Regions from separate parts of the Morganella sp. BCCO 40_0007 genome, predicted to be linked through region 4. Evidence: predicted binding sites of a transcription regulator. Region 4 holds the regulator's gene; each other region holds the start of a gene.

Evidence for each region. Region 4 encodes Fur, which represses iron uptake genes when iron is present. Its sites were predicted from a motif close to ATAATAATGAGAACNACTATCAA; they were not measured.
Region 1: a site for Fur is predicted at 2,956-2,978, ahead of sodA (superoxide dismutase [Mn]). Genes of this name have one in related genera too.
Region 2: a site for Fur is predicted at 3,587-3,609, ahead of R5268_RS05335 (TonB-dependent siderophore receptor). Genes of this name have one in related genera too.
Region 3: a site for Fur is predicted at 3,733-3,755, ahead of exbB (tonB-system energizer ExbB). Genes of this name have one in related genera too.

The regions. Positions count from the first base shown of each region.
Region 1 is NZ_JAVBIN010000004.1:175,490-180,503, forward strand. Features, by position in the region: gene R5268_RS06545 (cation acetate symporter) at 1-343, opposite strand, end outside; gene R5268_RS06550 (DUF485 domain-containing protein) at 340-651, opposite strand; gene acs (acetate--CoA ligase) at 725-2,680, opposite strand; gene sodA (superoxide dismutase [Mn]) at 3,050-3,670, shown strand; gene yiiM (6-hydroxyaminopurine reductase) at 3,759-4,448, shown strand; gene R5268_RS06570 (RhtX/FptX family siderophore transporter) at 4,419-5,014, opposite strand, start outside.
Region 2 is NZ_JAVBIN010000003.1:230,353-235,366, reverse strand. Features, by position in the region: gene R5268_RS05355 (PLP-dependent aminotransferase family protein) at 1-1,059, shown strand, start outside; gene R5268_RS05350 (LysE family translocator) at 1,146-1,754, opposite strand; gene R5268_RS05345 (Lrp/AsnC family transcriptional regulator) at 1,948-2,412, shown strand; gene R5268_RS05340 (AraC family transcriptional regulator) at 2,664-3,509, shown strand; gene R5268_RS05335 (TonB-dependent siderophore receptor) at 3,639-5,014, shown strand, end outside.
Region 3 is NZ_JAVBIN010000009.1:98,688-103,701, forward strand. Features, by position in the region: gene R5268_RS12290 (YadA C-terminal domain-containing protein) at 1-316, shown strand, start outside; gene dkgA (2,5-didehydrogluconate reductase DkgA) at 647-1,471, opposite strand; gene yqhD (alcohol dehydrogenase) at 1,500-2,657, opposite strand; gene R5268_RS12305 (DedA family protein) at 2,794-3,492, opposite strand; gene exbB (tonB-system energizer ExbB) at 3,869-4,777, shown strand; gene exbD (TonB system transport protein ExbD) at 4,784-5,014, shown strand, end outside.
Region 4 is NZ_JAVBIN010000002.1:381,276-386,289, reverse strand. Features, by position in the region: gene glnS (glutamine--tRNA ligase) at 1-1,080, shown strand, start outside; gene fur (ferric iron uptake transcriptional regulator) at 1,211-1,660, opposite strand; gene fldA (flavodoxin FldA) at 1,839-2,369, opposite strand; gene ybfE (LexA regulated protein) at 2,517-2,810, opposite strand; gene R5268_RS03840 (hypothetical protein) at 3,109-3,363, shown strand; gene ybfF (esterase) at 3,394-4,173, opposite strand; gene seqA (replication initiation negative regulator SeqA) at 4,432-4,986, shown strand.

The sequences.
Region 1 (5,014 bases), on a different contig from region 4:
AGCCGATCAGAAAACCGATGGAGTAAATCAGACCATCATACCCGGATGTGTAGACCAGTGCGGAGATCCCGAGGAATGATGCGGCGGACATAAAGTCACCGGCGATCGCCAGCCCGTTCTGAAACCCGGTAATTTTCCCCCCTGCGGTATAATATTCCGCCCGGGAACGTGTCCGTTTTGCCGCCCAATAGGTGATATACAGTGTCAGGCCGACAAAGATCAGGAACATAATAATGGCCTGATAGTTTACCGGCTGGCGCTCCACCGGCCCGCTGATGGCATCAGCGTGACTGAACAGCGGAAACAGCAGGGATAGCAGAAGAGCAGAAAGGCGCGTTTTCATTGTTTCACCCCGCGGATAATTTCGGCAGTCAGACGGTCAAATTCCCCGTTTGCCCGGATGGTATAAATACCGGTCAGGACAAAAGCACTGACAATCAGTCCGACCCCGACAGGTATCCCGCGGGTGATCGTCAGACCTTCACCGAGTGGTGTGCCCAGCCATTGCGGGTCAAAAGCAATCAGAATAATAAAGCTGACATACAGCACCAGCGTAATAGCGGACAGTGTCCATGAGAACCGACTGCGTTTTCTGACCAGTTCCTGAAAGCGAGGGTCATTCTCCACCTGTTGATAAATGGATGCGCTCATTGAGGATACTCCTCTGTTTTTGTTATCCGGAGTGTCAGTGCCGCATAACCCGGCACTGACTGAGGTTAGCGTGCTAGTTCATTTTGATGGCCTGCTTTTCTTCGAGCAGTTTTTCGACGACACCCGGGTCGGCCAGTGTTGATACATCACCCAGATTACCGGTATCACCGGTGGCGATTTTACGGAGGATACGGCGCATAATTTTACCGGATCGCGTTTTCGGCAGAGAGTCGGTCCAGTGCAGAATATCCGGGGTGGCAATCGGGCCGATTTCTTTACGGACCCAGTTCCTCACCTCCGCATACAGCTCCGGTGTCGGCTCTTCGCCGTGATTGAGTGTGACATAGGCATAAATAGCCTGCCCTTTGATGCTGTGCGGGATACCGACCACCGCCGCTTCGGCAATTTTCGGGTGTGAAACCAGCGCGGATTCCACTTCGGCAGTACCGAGACGGTGTCCGGAGATATTCAGCACATCATCCACCCGGCCGGTGATCCAGTAATAGCCGTCTTCATCACGGCGGGTACCATCCCCGGCAAAGTACATGCCTTTAAAGGCGGAAAAATAGGTCTGTTCAAAGCGTTCATGATCACCGAACAGGGTACGTGCCTGGCCCGGCCAGGAATCCAGGATCACCAGATTCCCTTCTGTTTCACCGTCCAGAATGTCGCCCTGGTTATCCACCAGCGCAGGCTGAACCCCAAAGAACGGCACGGTCGCGGAGCCCGGTTTCAGCTCAATTGCTCCCGGCATTGCACCGATCATGCAGGCACCGGTTTCAGTCTGCCACCAGGTGTCGACAATCGGACAGCGGCTGTCGCCGATGGTTTTGTAATACCACTCCCAGGCTTCCGGGTTAATCGGTTCGCCGACCGATCCCATAATGCGCAGGGATTTGCGGGACGTGCCTTCAATCGCATTCAGCCCTTCCGCCATCAGGGCGCGGATAGCCGTCGGTGCGGTATAGAGGATATTGACCTGATGCTTATCGACAATCTGACACATCCGGTTGACCTTCGGATGGTTAGGCACACCTTCAAACATCAGTGTGACAGCGCCATTGGACAGCGGGCCGTAAACCAGGTAGGTGTGTCCGGTCACCCAGCCGACATCCGCGGTACACCAGAACACTTCATCGCCATAATAATCAAAGATATATTTGAATGTCAGCGTGGCGTAGACCAGATAACCGCCGGTGGTATGAAGCACCCCTTTCGGTTTACCGGTCGAGCCGGAGGTATAGAGGATAAACAGCGGATCTTCCGCATTCATTTCTTCCGGCGGACAGTCAGCACTGACACCGCTGACAGCATCGTGCCACCAGATATCACGCCCCTCCTGCCACTCCACCGGATTGCCGGTACGGCGGAAGACGATCACACTGCTGACGGTGGTCACGCCCGGATTTTTCAGGCCGTCATCCACATTTTTCTTCAGCGGGATAGTGCGTCCGGCGCGCAGACCTTCATCTGCGGTGATCACCATTTTTGCGCCGGAATCAATCACACGGCCGGACACCGCCTCCGGTGAGAACCCGGCAAAAATCACCGAATGCACCGCACCGATACGGGCGCAGGCCAGCATGGCAACCATCGCCTCGGGGATCATCGGCATATAAATGGCGACCACATCACCTTTGCGTATCCCCTGCTGTTTCAGGACATTGGCAAACTGACAGACATCATGATGCAGTTCACGATAGGTGAGAGTACGGGACTCATCCGGGCTGTCGCCCTCCCAGATCACCGCCGGTTTGTCACCACGCTCTGCCAGATGCCGGTCGAGACAGTTGGCACTGAGATTCAGTGTGCCGTCCTCAAACCATTTTATGCTGACATGGCCGGGGTCGAAGGAGGTGTTTTTCACCCGCGTATAGGGCTTTATCCAGTCTACAATCTGGCCTTTCTCACGCCAGTAGCCGTCAGGATCCTGAACAGACCGCTGATACTCGTCCAGATACTGCTGATGATTGATTAGCGCATTTTTTGCAATTGCTTCGGGTACAGGATATTTCGTTATTTTTGTCATGATGCATCTCCTTTCAATTGTTAATGCTATGTCAAAATCACGTTAAATAAAGTTGCCGTTTCGCCTTTGTTTCTTTTTTGCGCTAAAGATCACGGATTGAAAAAGGGGAGATTCACAGCGTTATCATTTGATGCGAAAAGCACCAACGACATAAAACATCACCATTGAGATAAAAATCAGTGTATGACATCATGCGGGGAGTGTTAGCTAAAATATTTAACTAAAATAAGACGGTAAAATAACAAATAAAAAGAATCCGCACAGATCGCACAGATCTGATAATCATTTTCATTATCATCTGTTTCATTATAATGTTTAGCCTGTTCACACATGGTGTGAGCGGTTCGGTCAATTACTGGAGTTATAATTATGAGCTATGTATTACCTGCATTACCGTACGCTTATGATGCGTTAGAACCGCATTTCGATAAAATGACAATGGAAATTCACCATACCAAACATCATCAGACGTATGTGAATAACACCAACACCGCGCTGGAAGCCTTCCCTGAGATGGCAAACCTTGATATCGACGATCTGATCGCACAGCTCGATAAATTCCCGGCGGACAAACGCACCTTTATCCGTAACAACGCGGGTGGTCATTCCAACCACAGCATGTTCTGGAAAGGCCTGAAAACCGGCACCACATTACAGGGTGACCTGAAAGCCGCTATCGAACGCGATTTCGGCAGTGTTGATGCATTTCAGGCAGAGTTTGAAAAAGCGGCGGCAACCCGTTTCGGTTCCGGATGGGCATGGCTGGTGCTGAAAGACGGCAAACTGGCTGTCGTTTCCACCGCTAACCAGGACAGCCCGCTGATGGGTGAAGCGATTTCCGGTACTTCCGGTTATCCGATCATCGGTCTGGATGTGTGGGAGCACGCCTACTACCTGAAATTCCAGAACCGCCGTCCGGATTACATCAAAGCATTCTGGTCTGTGGTCAACTGGGATGAAGCAGCAGCACGTTTCGCTTCTGCCAAATAAGTTCTGAAATATGTGCGGACATCGTCCGCACATATTCTTCTTCCCCGCTTTCGATTATGATGTCTGTCTCACTCAATACGGAGGCGGCATGGCATACACACCTTTAGTTTTCACCGGTCCCGTCAGGGATACAGCCCGCTGCGGACGCAGCGCAATTGAGAAGCGTCAGACTGAAGGTGTCCTTCAGCTGGGTGCCACCGGACTCGCCGGTGATGAGCAGGCGGAAAAAGCCTTTCACGGCGGCCCTGACCGCGCGTTATGTCACTATCCCCGCGAACACTACGATTACTGGAAAATAATGTATCCGGAGATTGAGGATCGCTTTGTCGCGCCGTTTTTCGGGGAAAATATTTCCACTCTCGGTATGACGGAAGACACCGTTTTTATCGGCGATATTTATCAGTGGGGCGGGGCGGTTATCCAGATCACCCAGCCGCGCTCACCCTGTTATAAGCTCAATCCGCTGACTGATGTGTCCGATTTTGCGCAGGTGATGCAGGACAGCGGGCGTACCGGCTGGCTGTACCGCGTGATCGGCAAAGGCGAAGTCAGCGGACTGCATCCCCTGAAACTGCTGACGCGAACCAGCGCGGTATCTGTCAGAGAAGCCGTGGCAATTGCGTTTCATCTGCCGTTCGATGAGACGGAATACCGCCGTCTGCTGCATGCTCCCGGCTTATCCGCCAGCTGGACGCTGACTATGCAGCGCCGCCTGACCAGCGGAAAGGTTGAAGATTTCAACCGCCGGTTATTCGGTTTCGCCGGACCGTTCGGCTGACAACTGAACCCGCCGCTGATAACGGACATTGGCGACAGTGAACAGCAGAGCCGCCAGCGCAATCACTGCCGCCAGTACGAATCCGCCGGTATAGCCAATCGCCGCCGTCAGGCTGACCAGCATCATTGCGCAGGCCATTTCACCGATATCCCGCATGCTTTGCACCGCTGTCATATCTGTTCCGGCCTGCTTCGCCTGTGAGGCGAAACGCATCCCCGCCGTCATAATTGCCACCGATGTTATCCCGGAAGAGAGCGAGCCGAACAGAATACACACGGCCACCATGATGACACTGACACTGCCCTGAGACTGTGCAAACCACAGCAGTGATGAAACCAGCGCACACAGAAGACCCGCCGAAAATGCCCGCCATACCCCTATTTTTCCGATAAGCCAGGCACCACCGCCGCAACCGAGCACCAGCGTGACCATTCCGCCCGCCATGCCCGCTTTACCGACATCTTCCAGCGCCCAGCCCGCATCGGTGAGAAATAATTTTGCCAGCCCGAAACCGGAAACCGCCGTCACCGCCGATAACAGCGTCAGCGTCAGCAGACGGACAGCTC
Region 2 (5,014 bases), on a different contig from region 4:
CCGAAGCTCTCCAAAGCGCTGGGTGCCGTGGCCCGCCGTATCGCCCCGCAAAGTGCGGTGGTCAATATGCCGCCGGGGAATGAAAAACTGCGGCGTAATATCTCGCGTCGCTATGCCGCGCAGGGTATCCATGTTTCACCGGATGATATTGTTATCACTGCCGGGGCAATGGAATCTCTGTCGCTGAGTTTACAGGCGGTTACCAAACCGGGTGACTGGGTGGTAATTGAATCCCCGGCATTTTACGGAGCATTACAGGCGATTGAGCGTCTGCGCCTGAAAGCGGTGGCGATCAAAACTGACCCGCAGACCGGCATGGACCCTGATGCACTGGAAGACGTGGCCGGCCGCTATGATATCAAAGCCTGCTGGCTGATGACCCACTTCCAGAACCCGCTCGGCGGCACAATGCCGCCGGAAAATAAACGGCGGCTGGTGGAGATCCTGACACGGCATGATATTGCGCTGATTGAGGATGACGTCTATAGCGAGCTCTGGTTTGGTAATGAAGCCCCGCAGCCGGCGAAAAGTCTGGATAAAGACAACAATTTCTTCCACTGTTCCTCTTTTTCCAAATGCCTGGCGCCGGGCTTCCGCGTCGGCTGGGTGGCGGCCGGAAAGCATGCGCGGAAAGTCCAGCAGTTACAGATGATGAGTACCGTATCCGCCAGTATGCCGACACAGCAGGCCATTGCGGAATACCTCGGTCAGGGCGGTTATGACGCACATCTGAAAAAACTGCGCCAGCAGCTGGAGCAGCGTCAGCACCGGATGCTGTATGCCATCAGTGAATATTTCCCGGAAGATGTGAAAGTGAACTGTCCGCAGGGCGGTTATTTTCTCTGGCTGGAATTTGAACCGCCGTTTGATGCGGTCAAACTGTACCGGATGGCACTTAATGAACAGATCAGCATAGCTCCCGGCTCCATGTTTTCCACCAGCGACCAGTTTAACCACGCTTTCCGCCTGAACTGTTCATTTGAATGGAATGACCGGCTGGATAACGCGATGAAAGTGCTGGGGCAGTTGTGCCATGTACTGAAGAAAACACAGGGATAAGATAAAGCGGATTACCGCGGCATACAGAGAAACAAACATAAAAAACGGGCACTGAAAGTGCCCGTTTTGCCGAAAACAGATGCGGATTAACTAAATGCCAGACTAACTGCGGCGGTGGCCAGTAATCCTCCGGCAACACCTTCACCGAGACGGCGGCGCTTGTCGTTGTATTCCCCTTTGCTCATCTGGCCGAAAATCAGAGCCACGCCACTGTAAACTATTGCACAGCTGGCGATATAGACACCAGATAACAGCAGGGACTGCATCGCGACACTTTCACTGCCGGAAATAAAGTTCGGCAGGATAGCAAAGTAGACCAGCAAGCCTTTCGGATTCAGGAAACTGGTGAAAAAACCTTTGGTAATGACAGATTTGGCCGCCGGTTGCATCGGCGGCATTTCGCTCCTGTGCATGGCGGACATCACCATGCGGACAGCCAGATAAGCAATATAGGCCACACCGAACCAGCGCATGCCGTTAAACAGAACCGGGGATGCCACAACAACGGCTGCCAGTCCGAATGCCGCCAGAACCGAATGCATCCCGTAGCCCAGCAGCACGCCCATATTGGCTTTCAGCGCCGCACGGGAACCGCTGGCAAGACCTTGCGACGAAACGAATAAAATATCGGGTCCGGGAGCAAATACAATGGGTAACACGGTTGCGCCAAACACCATCAATGTATTTATGACCATACGACACCCCAAGTTCAAAAATATATTAATAATTCACAATTTATTGAATATTAAGAATTTAATTCAATTTTGTGACGTTCTGATTTGTTATGTGAATTATACGGAGCTTTGCAGGAAATTAGGTTGTTAAATTGACCCGAAAAAACTATTCTTAGCAATATTATTGCGCGGAAGTCGTCAGGGGATGATTTAAATGTCAATTGAACTGGATAAGATGGATCGGCGGATACTGGATCAGCTGCAACGTAACGGCAGAATACAAAATGTGGAGCTGGCACGCGAAGTCGGGCTCTCGCCGTCACCGTGTCTGAGACGGGTGCGGCGTCTGGAGGAAACCGGCGTTATCAGGCGCTATGCGGCGATTCTGGACGGCAGCAAGATAGGTGCGGGGCTGATGCTCTATGCCCGTATCTGGTTTAAGGGACAGGATGCTCAGACGATCAATGATTTTGTCGCCGCCATTAATGAAATGCCGGAAATTGTCGAGTGTCATCTGATGGCCGGTGAATGTGACGCCATGATCCGCATTGTGACCAAAGACCTGACTTCTTACCGGCGCTTCCATGCTGATCATCTGACACAAATACCCAGTATTCAAAGTGTTAAGACAGAAGTGCCGATGGAAACCCTGAAGGTGACACACGCGTTACCCCTGTAAATTGTGAGGGCTATCACGAAAAGCAACAGAATTGTGCACTCAGACGGGTTATAAGCAACAGGATTGCGCTGCAATTTTGTGATGATGATCTTATTACCGGTACGCAACAGACATTATTCCTGATAGTCAAATTAACTGTGTTTATAGATAAATGAAGGATAATGGACTGATGGTATGAGATGGCCGGGGTAGAAATTAAATGTGATAATGGTTACTATTCGCTTTTATTCAGGTGCAAAAGGTGAAATATCATGCACGGTGGTAAAATGAATGCATTGCTGCCCGGCGCGGATTCCTTTTTTTATTGCGGAAAAATGACACCGGATGCCGGACAATGGGTCAGCGAGCCGTTATGGAAAGGGCTGAAACTGGTTCTGATGATGAATGGTGAACTGGAATGTCAGCCGGATAATAAAAACAGTATTTCACTTTCCGGGGCTTCCTTATGTGTTATTACCAATAACCATGATGAACAGGAAAGCCGTCAGCGCTTTTTACAGCAGGAAGACATTCGCTTTGTGTCAGTCTGTTTATCAGACAGTCTGATGGATGCATTTAAAATCGCACCACCGCCTTTATTAACCGCGGCTGTATCGGCAGGACCACAATTACTGTCCGGAAAAGCGGGAAATGTCTTAACTGCACTGGGAAATCAGATTCTGAATAATCCGCTTGGCGGCGCGCCGGGTGAGATGTATCTGACAGGCAAAATTCTTGAATTATGCGCAATATCGTTTGAGTACATTCAGCAAAATACCCGCACGACCCATCATCCTAAACTGACGGCAAATGATATACAGCGTTTGTATGATATCAGAGACTGTATTTTAGCCGATTTGGCCAATCCGCCGGGGGTATATCAGCTCAGCCGCCAATCCGGTCTGAATATGCGTAAACTCAGTTTTGGTTTTAAGCAGCTGTTTGGTTTGTCTGTCGCATCATTTATTCAGGAAGAGCGCTTACAATCAGCGCATCGCCTGCTGTGTGCCGGTGACAGACGGGTATCTGCTGTTGCCTGGCAGGTCGGTTATTCACCGGCTGCATTTTCAACGGCTTTCCGCAGACGGTTTGGTTTTTCACCTAAAGATTTATGTTAATATAATCAAACAGATAGTATTTGTGATAAACAAATAGTCATAACAGCGAAAGTCTCCCGCAGAAGATAAAACGGTAAATGAGATACATTATCATTACTGTATTCATTCTCTCTGCGGGTTCGTATTTCAATGAAAAAATCTGTTCTTTATTATCCGGTTATCTCAGGTCGTACATTTTCTCCGGTATGTATTGCTCTCCTGCCGCTGTTGTTTTCCTCTGTTGCCGCGTCTGAAACTCAGTCCGGCGAAAATAATGATGAAATAATCGTTACTGCCAAACCGGCACAATCACCCGCCGGTAAAATAGACGGCTATATTGCCACCCGCAGTGTCAGTGCAACAAAAACAGATACACCGCTTATTGAAACGCCACAGTCGGTCACGGTATTAACCCGTGATGAAATGACCGCGCATAATGCACAGTCTGTCAGTGAAGCATTGCGTTATACCGCCGGTGTTTTGCAGACAAATGATGCCGCATCTTCCCGTTTTGATAATTTAAGTATCCGCGGCTTTAATATTACCAGCACCGGGATGCTGAGGGACGGGCTGCGCAGCACAACGGCACAGGCATGGCCGAAAGCGGAACAATACGGGCTCGAACGTATTGATGTGATCCGCGGGCCTGCATCTGTACTATACGGTCAGAACTCACCCGGCGGTATTATTAATCAGGTAACAAAGCGCCCGTTATATAAACCCTTTCATGAAATTGAGGTACAGGGCGGTAATTATAACCGCAAACAGACCCAGGGCGATTTAAGTGGCCCCGTGGGCGACAGCGACCATTATTTTTACCGGCTGACCGGGCTTGTCCGTAACAGTGATACGCAAATTGATCATGTTAAAGATGACAAAGTCTATATCGCTCCCGCACTGACCTGGCTGGATGACGATACAACACTGACTGTTTTAGCCGATTACTCACATGATAAATTTGGCGCACCACGCCCGTTTTTACCTCTGGCAGGAACACTGTTACCCAATCCTGACGGTAAAGTGAATCCGAATGTTTTCCTGGATGAGCCGGGATTAAAAAATAACCGTACACAGGCGTCACTGGGATATCAGTTAGATCATACCTTTAATGATACTTTTTCCGGGCATTCAGGTGCGCGGTTCAGTCATACTGACTTAAATACCAATATTGCTCAGGGGTTATATCTGTCACCGGATATGCGTACGCTTAACCGTGCGGCTTATCATTTTCGTATTAAAGGTGATGTGTTCAGCCTGGATAATAATATAAAAGCAGACTGGTGGCTGAAAGATACGGAAATGACATCGCTGGCCGGTGTTGATTACCGCCATACTCGGGAAGATTATTTACTGATGTCCGGGAAAGCGGCACCGATTGATATTTTCAATCCGGTTTACGGCGGTCAGTACGGGCCGGTGAATAATATGATGGCAAATACCCTTCAGACCAGTGATCAGGCGGGTATTTATTTACAGCAGCAGGCAAAGTTTGATAACGGCATCATACTGGTTTTAAGCGGAAGAGA
Region 3 (5,014 bases), on a different contig from region 4:
AGTCAAAGTTGAGAAAAACACGCTGGATATCCTGAAAAACCGCCAGGATCTGCGTTCACTGGAAAACGATTTACGTGAAACCAACGAGCGCCTTGATAACGGTCTGGCGGCCAATGCGGCGCTGAATGGCTTATTCCAGCCGTATGGTGTCGGCAAACTGAATATCACTGCGGCTGTGGGCGGATACCAGTCCACTCAGGCTGTGGCAGTGGGAACCGGTTACCGGTTCAACGAGAACATCGCCGTGAAGACCGGTATGGCATACACCGGTTCGAACGATGTGATGTACAACATGGCAGTTAACCTTGAGTGGTAATGCCGTGTCATTGTGACTGAAAGGTCATGTTTCATATACTCCTCCTTTCATATTGGCGTTTTAATTTTAATGAGTAGTTAATTAATTATGTGAATGACAGAGTCACTGAAATTCAGATAATTGATCCTGCTATATTTGCCATGCTTTGGGGAATGCATATTGCGTTCGTGTATTTCCCCTTTTTTATTTATTTGTTTACGGAGTTTTTATTCACAGAGTATTTATTCATGGCGTATTTATTCAAAGGGGATTTATTTAAGAAATAATCTGTCGGATAAATAAAAGCCATCAGTATGATTTATACTGATGACTTTCAGGTAATAAAATAAATTAATTAAATTCTTTCGGATCAGGCCCTAAACGGGTACCGGAATCCAGCAACTGAATTTGTGAAAGCTCTTCTTTCTCCAGACGGAAATCAAAGACATCAAAGTTTTCCTGAATCCGTGAAGGCGTGACAGATTTGGGGATCACAATCAACCCGCGATCCAGATGCCAGCGAATCACTATCTGCGCCGGGGTTTTCCGGTATTTTGCGGCTAATGACTGAATAATCTCGGTATCAAAGACACCTTCACCACCTTGTGCCAGCGGGCTCCAGGACTCGGTATGGATGGAATGAGTCGCATTCCAGGCCTGTAATTCACGCTGTTGCAGCAGCGGATGTAACTCAATCTGATTGAGTACCGGTTTCACACCGGTTTTGTGGATAATGCGCTGCAAATGCCCGATATCAAAATTACAGACACCGATACTGCGGGTCAGCCCGGTTTTCTGCAATTCAATCAGCTGCTCCCAGGCGGAAACATAGTGATCATCTGCCGGTGCAGGCCAGTGGATCAGATACAGATCCACATAATCGAGCTGTAACTTTTTCAGGCTCTCTTCCAGCGCTTTACCGGCGTGCTGCTGGTCGCTGTTCCACAGTTTGGTGGTGATAAACAATTCGTCGCGGGGAACGGTGGTGGCTTTCAGCGCCTCACCGACACCTTCCTCGTTCTGATAAATCGCGGCAGTATCGATCAGCCGGTAACCGGTTTCCAGTGCACTCTGCACGGCAGAGCCGACGACGTCGTTCCCGGCTTTCCAGACACCCAGCCCCAGTTGCGGCATTAAGTGTCCGTCAGATAAGGTAACTAATGCGGGTTTATTCATATGGCCTCCGGTTAGTATTCATGGGGTATCAGACGGCAGCCCGGTAGATCCGTTCGCTGACTTCCGGCGTTATGTCCTTCTGTTCGCCCAGTGCGGTCTGACCGTGTTCGCTGAGTTTGGCAACCAGCTCAGGAATACGGCTGTCATCAATCTGATAATCAGAAAAGCGGGTTTTAACACCCAGTTCTTCAAAGAAAATGCGGGTTGCTTCAATAGCGCACTCAATCCGGCTCTCTTCCGAACCATCTGTCAGATGCCAGATACGCTCAGCGTACTGCAATAATTTTTCGCGTTTAGTTTTGCGTTTTTCCCGCAGCAGTGCCGGTAACACAATAGCCAGGGTCTGCGCGTGATCTAATCCGTGCAGTGCGGTAATTTCATGTCCCAGGGCATGCGTTGCCCAGTCCTGCGGCACACCGGCACCAATCAGTCCGCTCAGTGCCTGGGTGGCTGCCCACATCACATTGGCGCGGCTGTCATAATCTTCCGGATTGGCCAGTACTTTCGGGCCTTCCTCAATCAGGGTCAGCAGAATACCTTCGGCAAACCGATCCTGAATTTTGGCATTCACCGGATAAGTCAGGTATTGCTCAAGGGTGTGAATAAAGGCATCGACCACACCATTGGCGGTCTGGCGCGGCGGCAGTGTGTAAGTGGTCTGCGGATCAAGAATGGCGCACTTCGGATGCACCAGCGGGTGACCGAATGATTGTTTATCCCCGGTTTCACGACGGCTGACAACAGAAAAACAGTTGGTTTCAGATCCGGTGGCAGGGAGTGTCAGTACACAGGCAATCGGCAGTGCACTCCGGATATTGCGGCCTCCGGTGGTGATGATATCCCACGGCTCACCCGGATAATCCACCGCGGCGGCGATAAACTTGGTGCCGTCGATAACGGAGCCGCCGCCGACTGCCAGCAGGTAACTGATATCATGCTCACGGATATACGCGATAGCTTTTACCAGCGTTTCATAGGCCGGGTTCGGCTCGATTCCTGAAAACTCATGAACCTCATAGCCATCCAGAGCGGCCAGTACCTGATCGTAAACACCGTTACGCCTGATACTGCCGCCGCCGTACAATATTAATACTTTGGCATCTTTCGGAATTTCACTGTTCAGTCTGGCGATTTGGCCTTTACCGAAATGAATTTTGGTCGGGGTGAAAAGCGTGAAGTTGTTCATTATTTCTCCGGTTAAGATTAGGAAAAATGAAGCGGATAACTATTAAGTGTAGTGTAAATCAGGGCGGATGTGGTGGCGAACCGGATCGTGCTTTCCGGCAGGCAGGCAGAAAAAAGCTCCCGAAGGAGCCATCATCTTATTTTTTATGAGTGCGGTGACGTCTGCGGTTCAGCAGAGCACGGCGTCTGCGGTAGTGGCGGAACAGCAGATACAGTGACGCAATAATACCGATAATCAGGAAAAAGACCGGGATCAGCAGCAGTGCGGTCATCACCGTTTTTTCGTGTGCTTTGACAAACGGAATCTGATTGAGCACATAGCCAAAGGTGGTAATAATCGCCACCCAGAGAAAACCGCTCAACCAGTTAAAAAACTGAAAACGGCGGTTCGGCAGTGTGGAAAGCCCGGCCAGCATAGGCAGCAGAGTACGGACGAAACCGAGGAAGCGGCCGATCAGCAGCGCATACAGGCCGTGGCGGTTAAACAGCACTTCGGCTTTCTGATGATAATTTTTCGGGATCTGCGTCATCCAGCGCCTGACGGTTTTGGTATCACTCAGCCAGCGCCCCTGAATAAAACCGAGCCAGCTGCCGATACCGGCGGCGGCGGTCAGAATCACCAGCGTCGGCAGGAAATCCATCACTCCCTTTGCAATCAGTGCGCCTGATAAAATCAGCAGGGTATCCCCGGGCAGAAACGCGGTGGGCAGAATGCCGTTCTCCAGCACAATGACAGTGAAGAGGATAGCGTAAACCAGCCAGAGGACTTCGGGATTAGAGAGTGTGGTAAAATCGTGAGACCAGAGTGCACTCACAATCTCTGATAAACTAGACATTAGATTTCCTGTAAAACGAGATCCGGAACAACGATACAGACAGTGTATCGCAAAAATTGTTCACCCGTTTGATTTGATCGGGTTTTTCTTCTGATTAACGACAGGTATAAAAGGCGGACGGATTATTAAACCGGCCTGTGTGTTTTTTATGCGTTTTATCGGTAATCCTGCCGGTTGGTTTGCGGTAAACACTTAGCGATCTGTGTGGAATTTCCCTCCGGGACGGCATTTTTTTGGTAAACCTTAATGATAATTACTATCAAATTGCTCAGGGTTTGATATGATCAGCGGGTTTCGTTTTTGGGTAGCGATGAATAACACGATTTATTTTTTGCTGAAAAAAAGTTCATAACAAAAGAGAGTTGAAGGCCAACTGATGCGTAATTTGACCGTTTCTGTGCTATTGGCATTATGTTTAACCGGCAGTGCATTTGCAGATAACACTGCTGCTGTCACACCAGCGACAACAACACCTGTCACCGCGCCGGCAGCAACAGCCGGTCAGCCTGCTCAGACACCTGAACAACCGGTGGTACCTGCAACTGCGGCAGAAGTTCCTGTTCAGGAAATCAGTTCAGCTCCGGCAGACGGCAACCGTGGTTTTGCGGCAGAACTGTCCGTGATTTCCATGTATCAGGGCGCAGATATGATCGTTAAATCGGTTATGATCGGCCTTATTATCGCTTCAGTGATTACCTGGGCTATTTTCTTTGCCAAGGGTGCCGACCTTATCGCTTCCCGCCGCCGTATCCGCCGTGAAGCTGACGCAATAAGCGGCGCACGTTCGCTGGATGAAGCCGCAGCTATTGCCGATACGTTCGGGAAAAAGAGTGTTACCCGGATGCTGATACTTGATGCCGTAAATGAGCGGACTGCATCAGAAAAAAGTCGTGACCTGAGCGGTATCAAAGACCGTGTGACGTTCCGTCAGGAGCGCATCGTGGCGGGTGTTGCCCGTCATATGGGGCGCGGTAACGGCTATCTGGCGACTATCGGGGCTATCTCACCATTTGTCGGTCTGTTTGGTACCGTATGGGGTATCATGAACAGCTTCATCGGCATCGCCCACTCACAGACCACCAACCTTGCTGTGGTGGCACCGGGGATCGCAGAAGCACTGCTGGCAACGGCATTAGGTCTGGTAGCGGCAATTCCGGCTGTGGTGATCTACAACATCTTTGCCCGTATGATTTCTGCTTACCGCGGGGATCTGGGGGATACCGCAGCACACACTATTTTATGGCTGGGCCGTGATCTCGACCTGGCAGACAGCAAAGCAGGGTAATATCTGATGGCAATGCGTCTTAACGAAGAGTTGGATGACAGCGGCGAATTGCATGACATTAACGTCACACCCTTTATTGATGTGATGTTGGTTCTGCTGATCATCTTTATGGTGGCCGCGCCGCTGGCAACTGTTGATATTAAAGTGAACCTGCCGGCCTCAACGGCAAAACCACAGCCGCGTCCGGAAAAACCGGTCTTTCTGACGGTGAAAGCGGATAATCAGCTGCTGGTGGGT
Region 4 (5,014 bases):
GCCACACACCATCAGTCCGGTGATAAATGGTGCATCTATCCGATGTACGATTTCACGCACTGTATTTCTGATGCGCTGGAAGGGATCACTCATTCACTCTGTACCCTGGAATTCCAGGATAACCGCCGTCTGTATGACTGGGTTCTGGATAACATCACTATCGATTGTCATCCGCGTCAGTATGAATTCTCACGCCTGAATCTCGAATACACCGTGATGTCCAAGCGTAAGCTGAATCAGCTGGTGACCGAGAAATTTGTTGAGGGCTGGGACGACCCGCGCATGCTGACTATTTCCGGTCTGCGCCGCCGTGGTTATACTGCCGCCTCTATCCGTGAATTCTGCCGCCGTATCGGCGTTACCAAACAGGATAACAACGTCGAAATGGCGGCGCTGGAATCCTGTATCCGTGACGATCTGAACGAAAGTGCACCGCGCGCCATGGCTGTTATTGATCCGGTGAAAGTCGTGATCGAAAACATGCCGGAAGGCGATGTGATGGTGACCATGCCGAATCATCCGAACAAACCGGAAATGGGCAGCCGTGAAGTGCCGTTCAGCCGTGAAATCTGGATTGACCGTGCTGACTTCCGTGAAGAAGCTAACAAACAGTACAAGCGTCTGGTGCTGAATAAAGAAGTGCGTCTGCGCAACGCGTTTGTGATTAAAGCTGAACGTGCGGATAAAGACAGCGAAGGTAATATCACCACTATCTACTGTACTTATGATCCGGAAACCCTGAACAAAGATCCGGCTGACGGCCGTAAAGTAAAAGGTGTTATTCACTGGGTCAGCGTGAAACACGCGGTACCGGCGGAAATCCGTCTGTATGATCGTCTGTTCAGTGTGCCTAACCCGGGTGCGGAAGATGACTTCCTGGCAACACTTAACCCGGATTCTCTGGTGATCCGTCAGGGCTTTGTGGAGCCGTCACTGGTGGCCGCAGACAGCAGCAAGCCGTATCAGTTTGAGCGTGAAGGGTATTTCTGTGCCGATGCCAAATTATCCTCAGCGGATAAATTAGTCTTTAACCGGACTGTCGGCCTGCGTGATACCTGGGCAAAAATGGAAAGTAAATAACAGATAACACATTGTTACTGATATAAAAAAGCCGTTCATGCGAACGGTTTTTTTGTTTGTGTCTGACGGAAAAAACACAATAAAAAAGGTGCATTACGCACCTTTCATACAATTCGGTTACCGGAGAGAATTATTTTTTCTCGTCGTGGATACCATCATCAGAACGGCAGTCGCCATCCGCACAGTGACCGTACAGGTACAGGCTGTGGTTGGTGAGTTTAATACCGTGACGTTCCGCGATATTTTTCTGACGTGTCTCAATGGATTCATCACTGAACTCAATGACTTTACCGCAATCCAGGCAGATCAGGTGATCGTGATGGTGTTGCTGGGTCAGTTCGAATACGGATTTACCGCCTTCAAAATTATGGCGGGTGACGATACCGGCATCATCAAACTGATTCAGAACGCGGTAGACAGTTGCGAGTCCAATCTCTTCACCGATATCGATCAGTTTTTTGTAGAGATCTTCCGCACTGACGTGATGGCACTCCGGATCCTGTAACACTTCCAGAATCTTCAGGCGGGGAAGTGTGACTTTCAGTCCTGCATTTTTCAATGCTTTATTGTTATCGGTCATGCGGATTTAGTCCTATATTGTCGCTGGTGAGCGCACTTCAGGGGAACGCTCAACGGCTGAACACAATGCCCGGCTATCAAAAGGCGTCAGGTGCGATTCGCCTGACCGATGCCGGACCGGATAATAATATCATTACATAAATAAGCAGAATTATCATTCGCAATTTACGGGGTAACCCTTAAATTGCCAGAATCTCGTCGAGACTCATTTCTTCGCGGATCTGCTCAACCCATTTTGCCACGCGTTCATTCGTCAGCTCAGGCTGGCGATCTTCATCAATCGCAAGGCCGATAAAGTGACTGTCATCTGCCAGTCCTTTTGACTCTTCAAAGTGGTAGCCTTCTGTCGGCCAGTGACCCACGATGGTGGCGCCGCGCGGCTCAATGATGTCACGGATGGTACCCATGGCGTCACAGAAATACTCTGCGTAATCCTCCTGGTCACCACAACCGAAGATCGCCACAATTTTACCGCTGAAATCAATTTCTTCCAGCGTCGGGAAAAAATCATCCCAGTCACACTGTGCTTCGCCGTAATACCAGGTCGGGATACCCAGCAGCAGGAAATCAAACCCTTCGATGTCCTCTTTGCTGCACTTGGCAACATCCCTGACTTCTGCGACATCATCGCCGAGTGATTTCTGAATCATTTTAGCGATATTTTCTGTGTTACCGGTGTCACTACCGAAAAATATACCTGCGATTGCCATAAATAAGCCTCTCAACCGAAAATCTCTGTACCTGCAAAAAGGACGCCGCAGCGACAACAAGCAGAAATTATAACTATTTCATCTTTATAAATACTATTCTGACGAAAACAGTATTTGAAGTCTGTCAAATTTGTGTGGTGTGTCGTCTCACAATTTGGTGCATAAATCTGAACGCTGAAGATAATCAAGCAGAATTTGCTCGATAAGTTCTCCCCGGTTCACGTTTTCTTCGTATGCCAGCTGGTTCAGGGCATCGACAATATCCGCATTCAGTTTGAGCTCAACACGGCGTAATCCGTTAACTTTGTCACGCCGCAGCTGATTGCGTTTGTTAATCCGCAACTGCTCATCACGGGAGAGCGGGTTTGTTTTCGGGCGTCCGGGCCGGCGTTCATCAGCGAACAAATCCAGCGTGGTACGATCCGTTTGTTCTTTGGCCATAATTTTACTACGAAAATGCGGATTACAATGATAAACGCGCAATGATACACCGCCATCCCGCATACCGCTACCGCTTCGCGGTCTGTTGCCGCGGATTTTGTACAGATTGATTAACATCGCACCGCACGGCGGCAGTGTTATCGCGGATGATATGGTGTATTGATGGTTTTTTGATTGCAATTATCATTATGAATATATTAGAAAAAAGAGATCGTTCCCATCAGGATAACGGAGTGTTTTTGACGGCGGGCATTACGTAGTATGTATTTTCGGCAAGGGAATAACAGAGGACGCGTACATGGAACGTATCTCAGAACCAGCACTATCATCGCGTATGTCACACAAAAAGCGTCTGTCCGGCAAAACAATCAAACAGATACTGGCCGTATTAAGCGGCCCGCTTCAGTATTTTTGTCTGATTTTATCGGGCTGCTGCCTGCTGGATATCTGCGTTGATTTGCCGGGACAGGATGTCAGACAGCAGGTACGTTCTGTTGTGGCCTGGTGGCAGGAGAGTGACACTGACAATCTGATACTGAGTTTCCGTCAGTGAATAAACGCCGCCGTGACGGCGGCACCGGTATCAGGCTTTATCCAGGAAACGACCGATGGCGCGCAGAACCGCGTCCGGTTTTTCAGCGTGTACCCAGTGTCCGCATCCGGCAATCACATGCGCGGTTGCCTGCGGGAACTGCGCCATAATTGCGTCGCGGTATTCCGGTTTTACATAGGATGAATTACCGCCCGGGATAAGCAGCAGCGGAACCTGTTGCGGGGGCAGGGTTTCCCAGCCGATGATGGATTCATACTGCGCTTTGATCACCGGCAGATTGAATTTCCACTCTCCCTGTTTAAAGGATTTCAGCAGAAACGGGATGACGCCATCTTCACGGATGCGCTGCGCCATAATTGCGGCGGCGTCTGTCCGGGTGCTGACACCGGCAGCGGTGACATCTTCCAGTGCCGCGATAATCTCATCGTGACGGCGTACGCCGTAAGCTACCGGAGCCATATCAATAACAATCAGCTTTTCAGTGACATCCGGTGCCAGTGCCGCCAGTGCCATGGCAATTTTTCCGCCCATGGAGTGGCCAATCACAATCGCTTTTTCAATATTCAGGGCACGGATAAGATCAAGCACATCCTGCGCCATTTCCCCGTAAGTCATGGATTGCGCACGTGGTGAATCACCGTGGTTACGGACATCAATCTGTACCACGGTATGCGTTTTCCGCAGTTCACGGCCAAGCACCCCGAGATTATGCAGATCACCGAACAGACCATGGATAAGTACAATGGGTGTGGTGTGATGTGATATTTCAGGCGTGAATATTTCATGATGAAGTAATGCAGGTAATTTCATATTAACAACCGATCCGCAGAGCAAAACAGGCAGCTATGATGACACGGCCACCTCCGGAAACCAACATGTTAAGCAAATGTTTCTGCACCGGATTATGCGTCAGGAAACGATAACTTACTGATTTATTTTTTAAATGCCGGATGTGGCAAACTGCGGTGGTTTTTAGTTTAAGTTATTGAAATTTTAATTGTTTTGTTTTGTGTTTTTCTATCTTATAATAACGTGTTTCGCGTTAACGAATAAAAGAACCGGGTAGAAATGAAAACAATCGATGTAGATGAAGAACTTTACAGTTATATTGCCAGCCACACACAGCACATTGGCGAAAGCGCATCGGTAATTTTACGCCGTATGCTTAATTTAGGCCCGCAGACGCCGGATGCCACCTGCGCACCCGCTGCAACGGACAGCGCAGATAATAACATCCCGCAGGTTACCGCCCGTCCGGTGAAAACCGTTTCTCAGGACCCGGTCCGCGTCATGCGCGAGCTGTTGTTATCTGATACCTATTCAGAGAAAAAGAAAACGATCGATCGTTTTATGCTGGTGTTATCCGCACTGTATAACATTGATCCGAACGGGTTCAGTAAAAGCACGGATGAGCTCCACGGCCGCACCCGCGTATACTTTGCCGGTGATGAACACACGCTGCTGGCCAGCGGTAAAACCAGCAAACCGCGCCACATTCCGGGCACGCCGTTCTGGGTTATCACCAACACCAATACTCAGCGCAAACAGAGCATGGTAGAACAGATTATGCAGGGAATGGGCTTCCCGGCAAATACTGTCGAGAAAGTCTGCAATACCCTGTAAGGGGTATTTATCTGCCGGTGACGGCGTA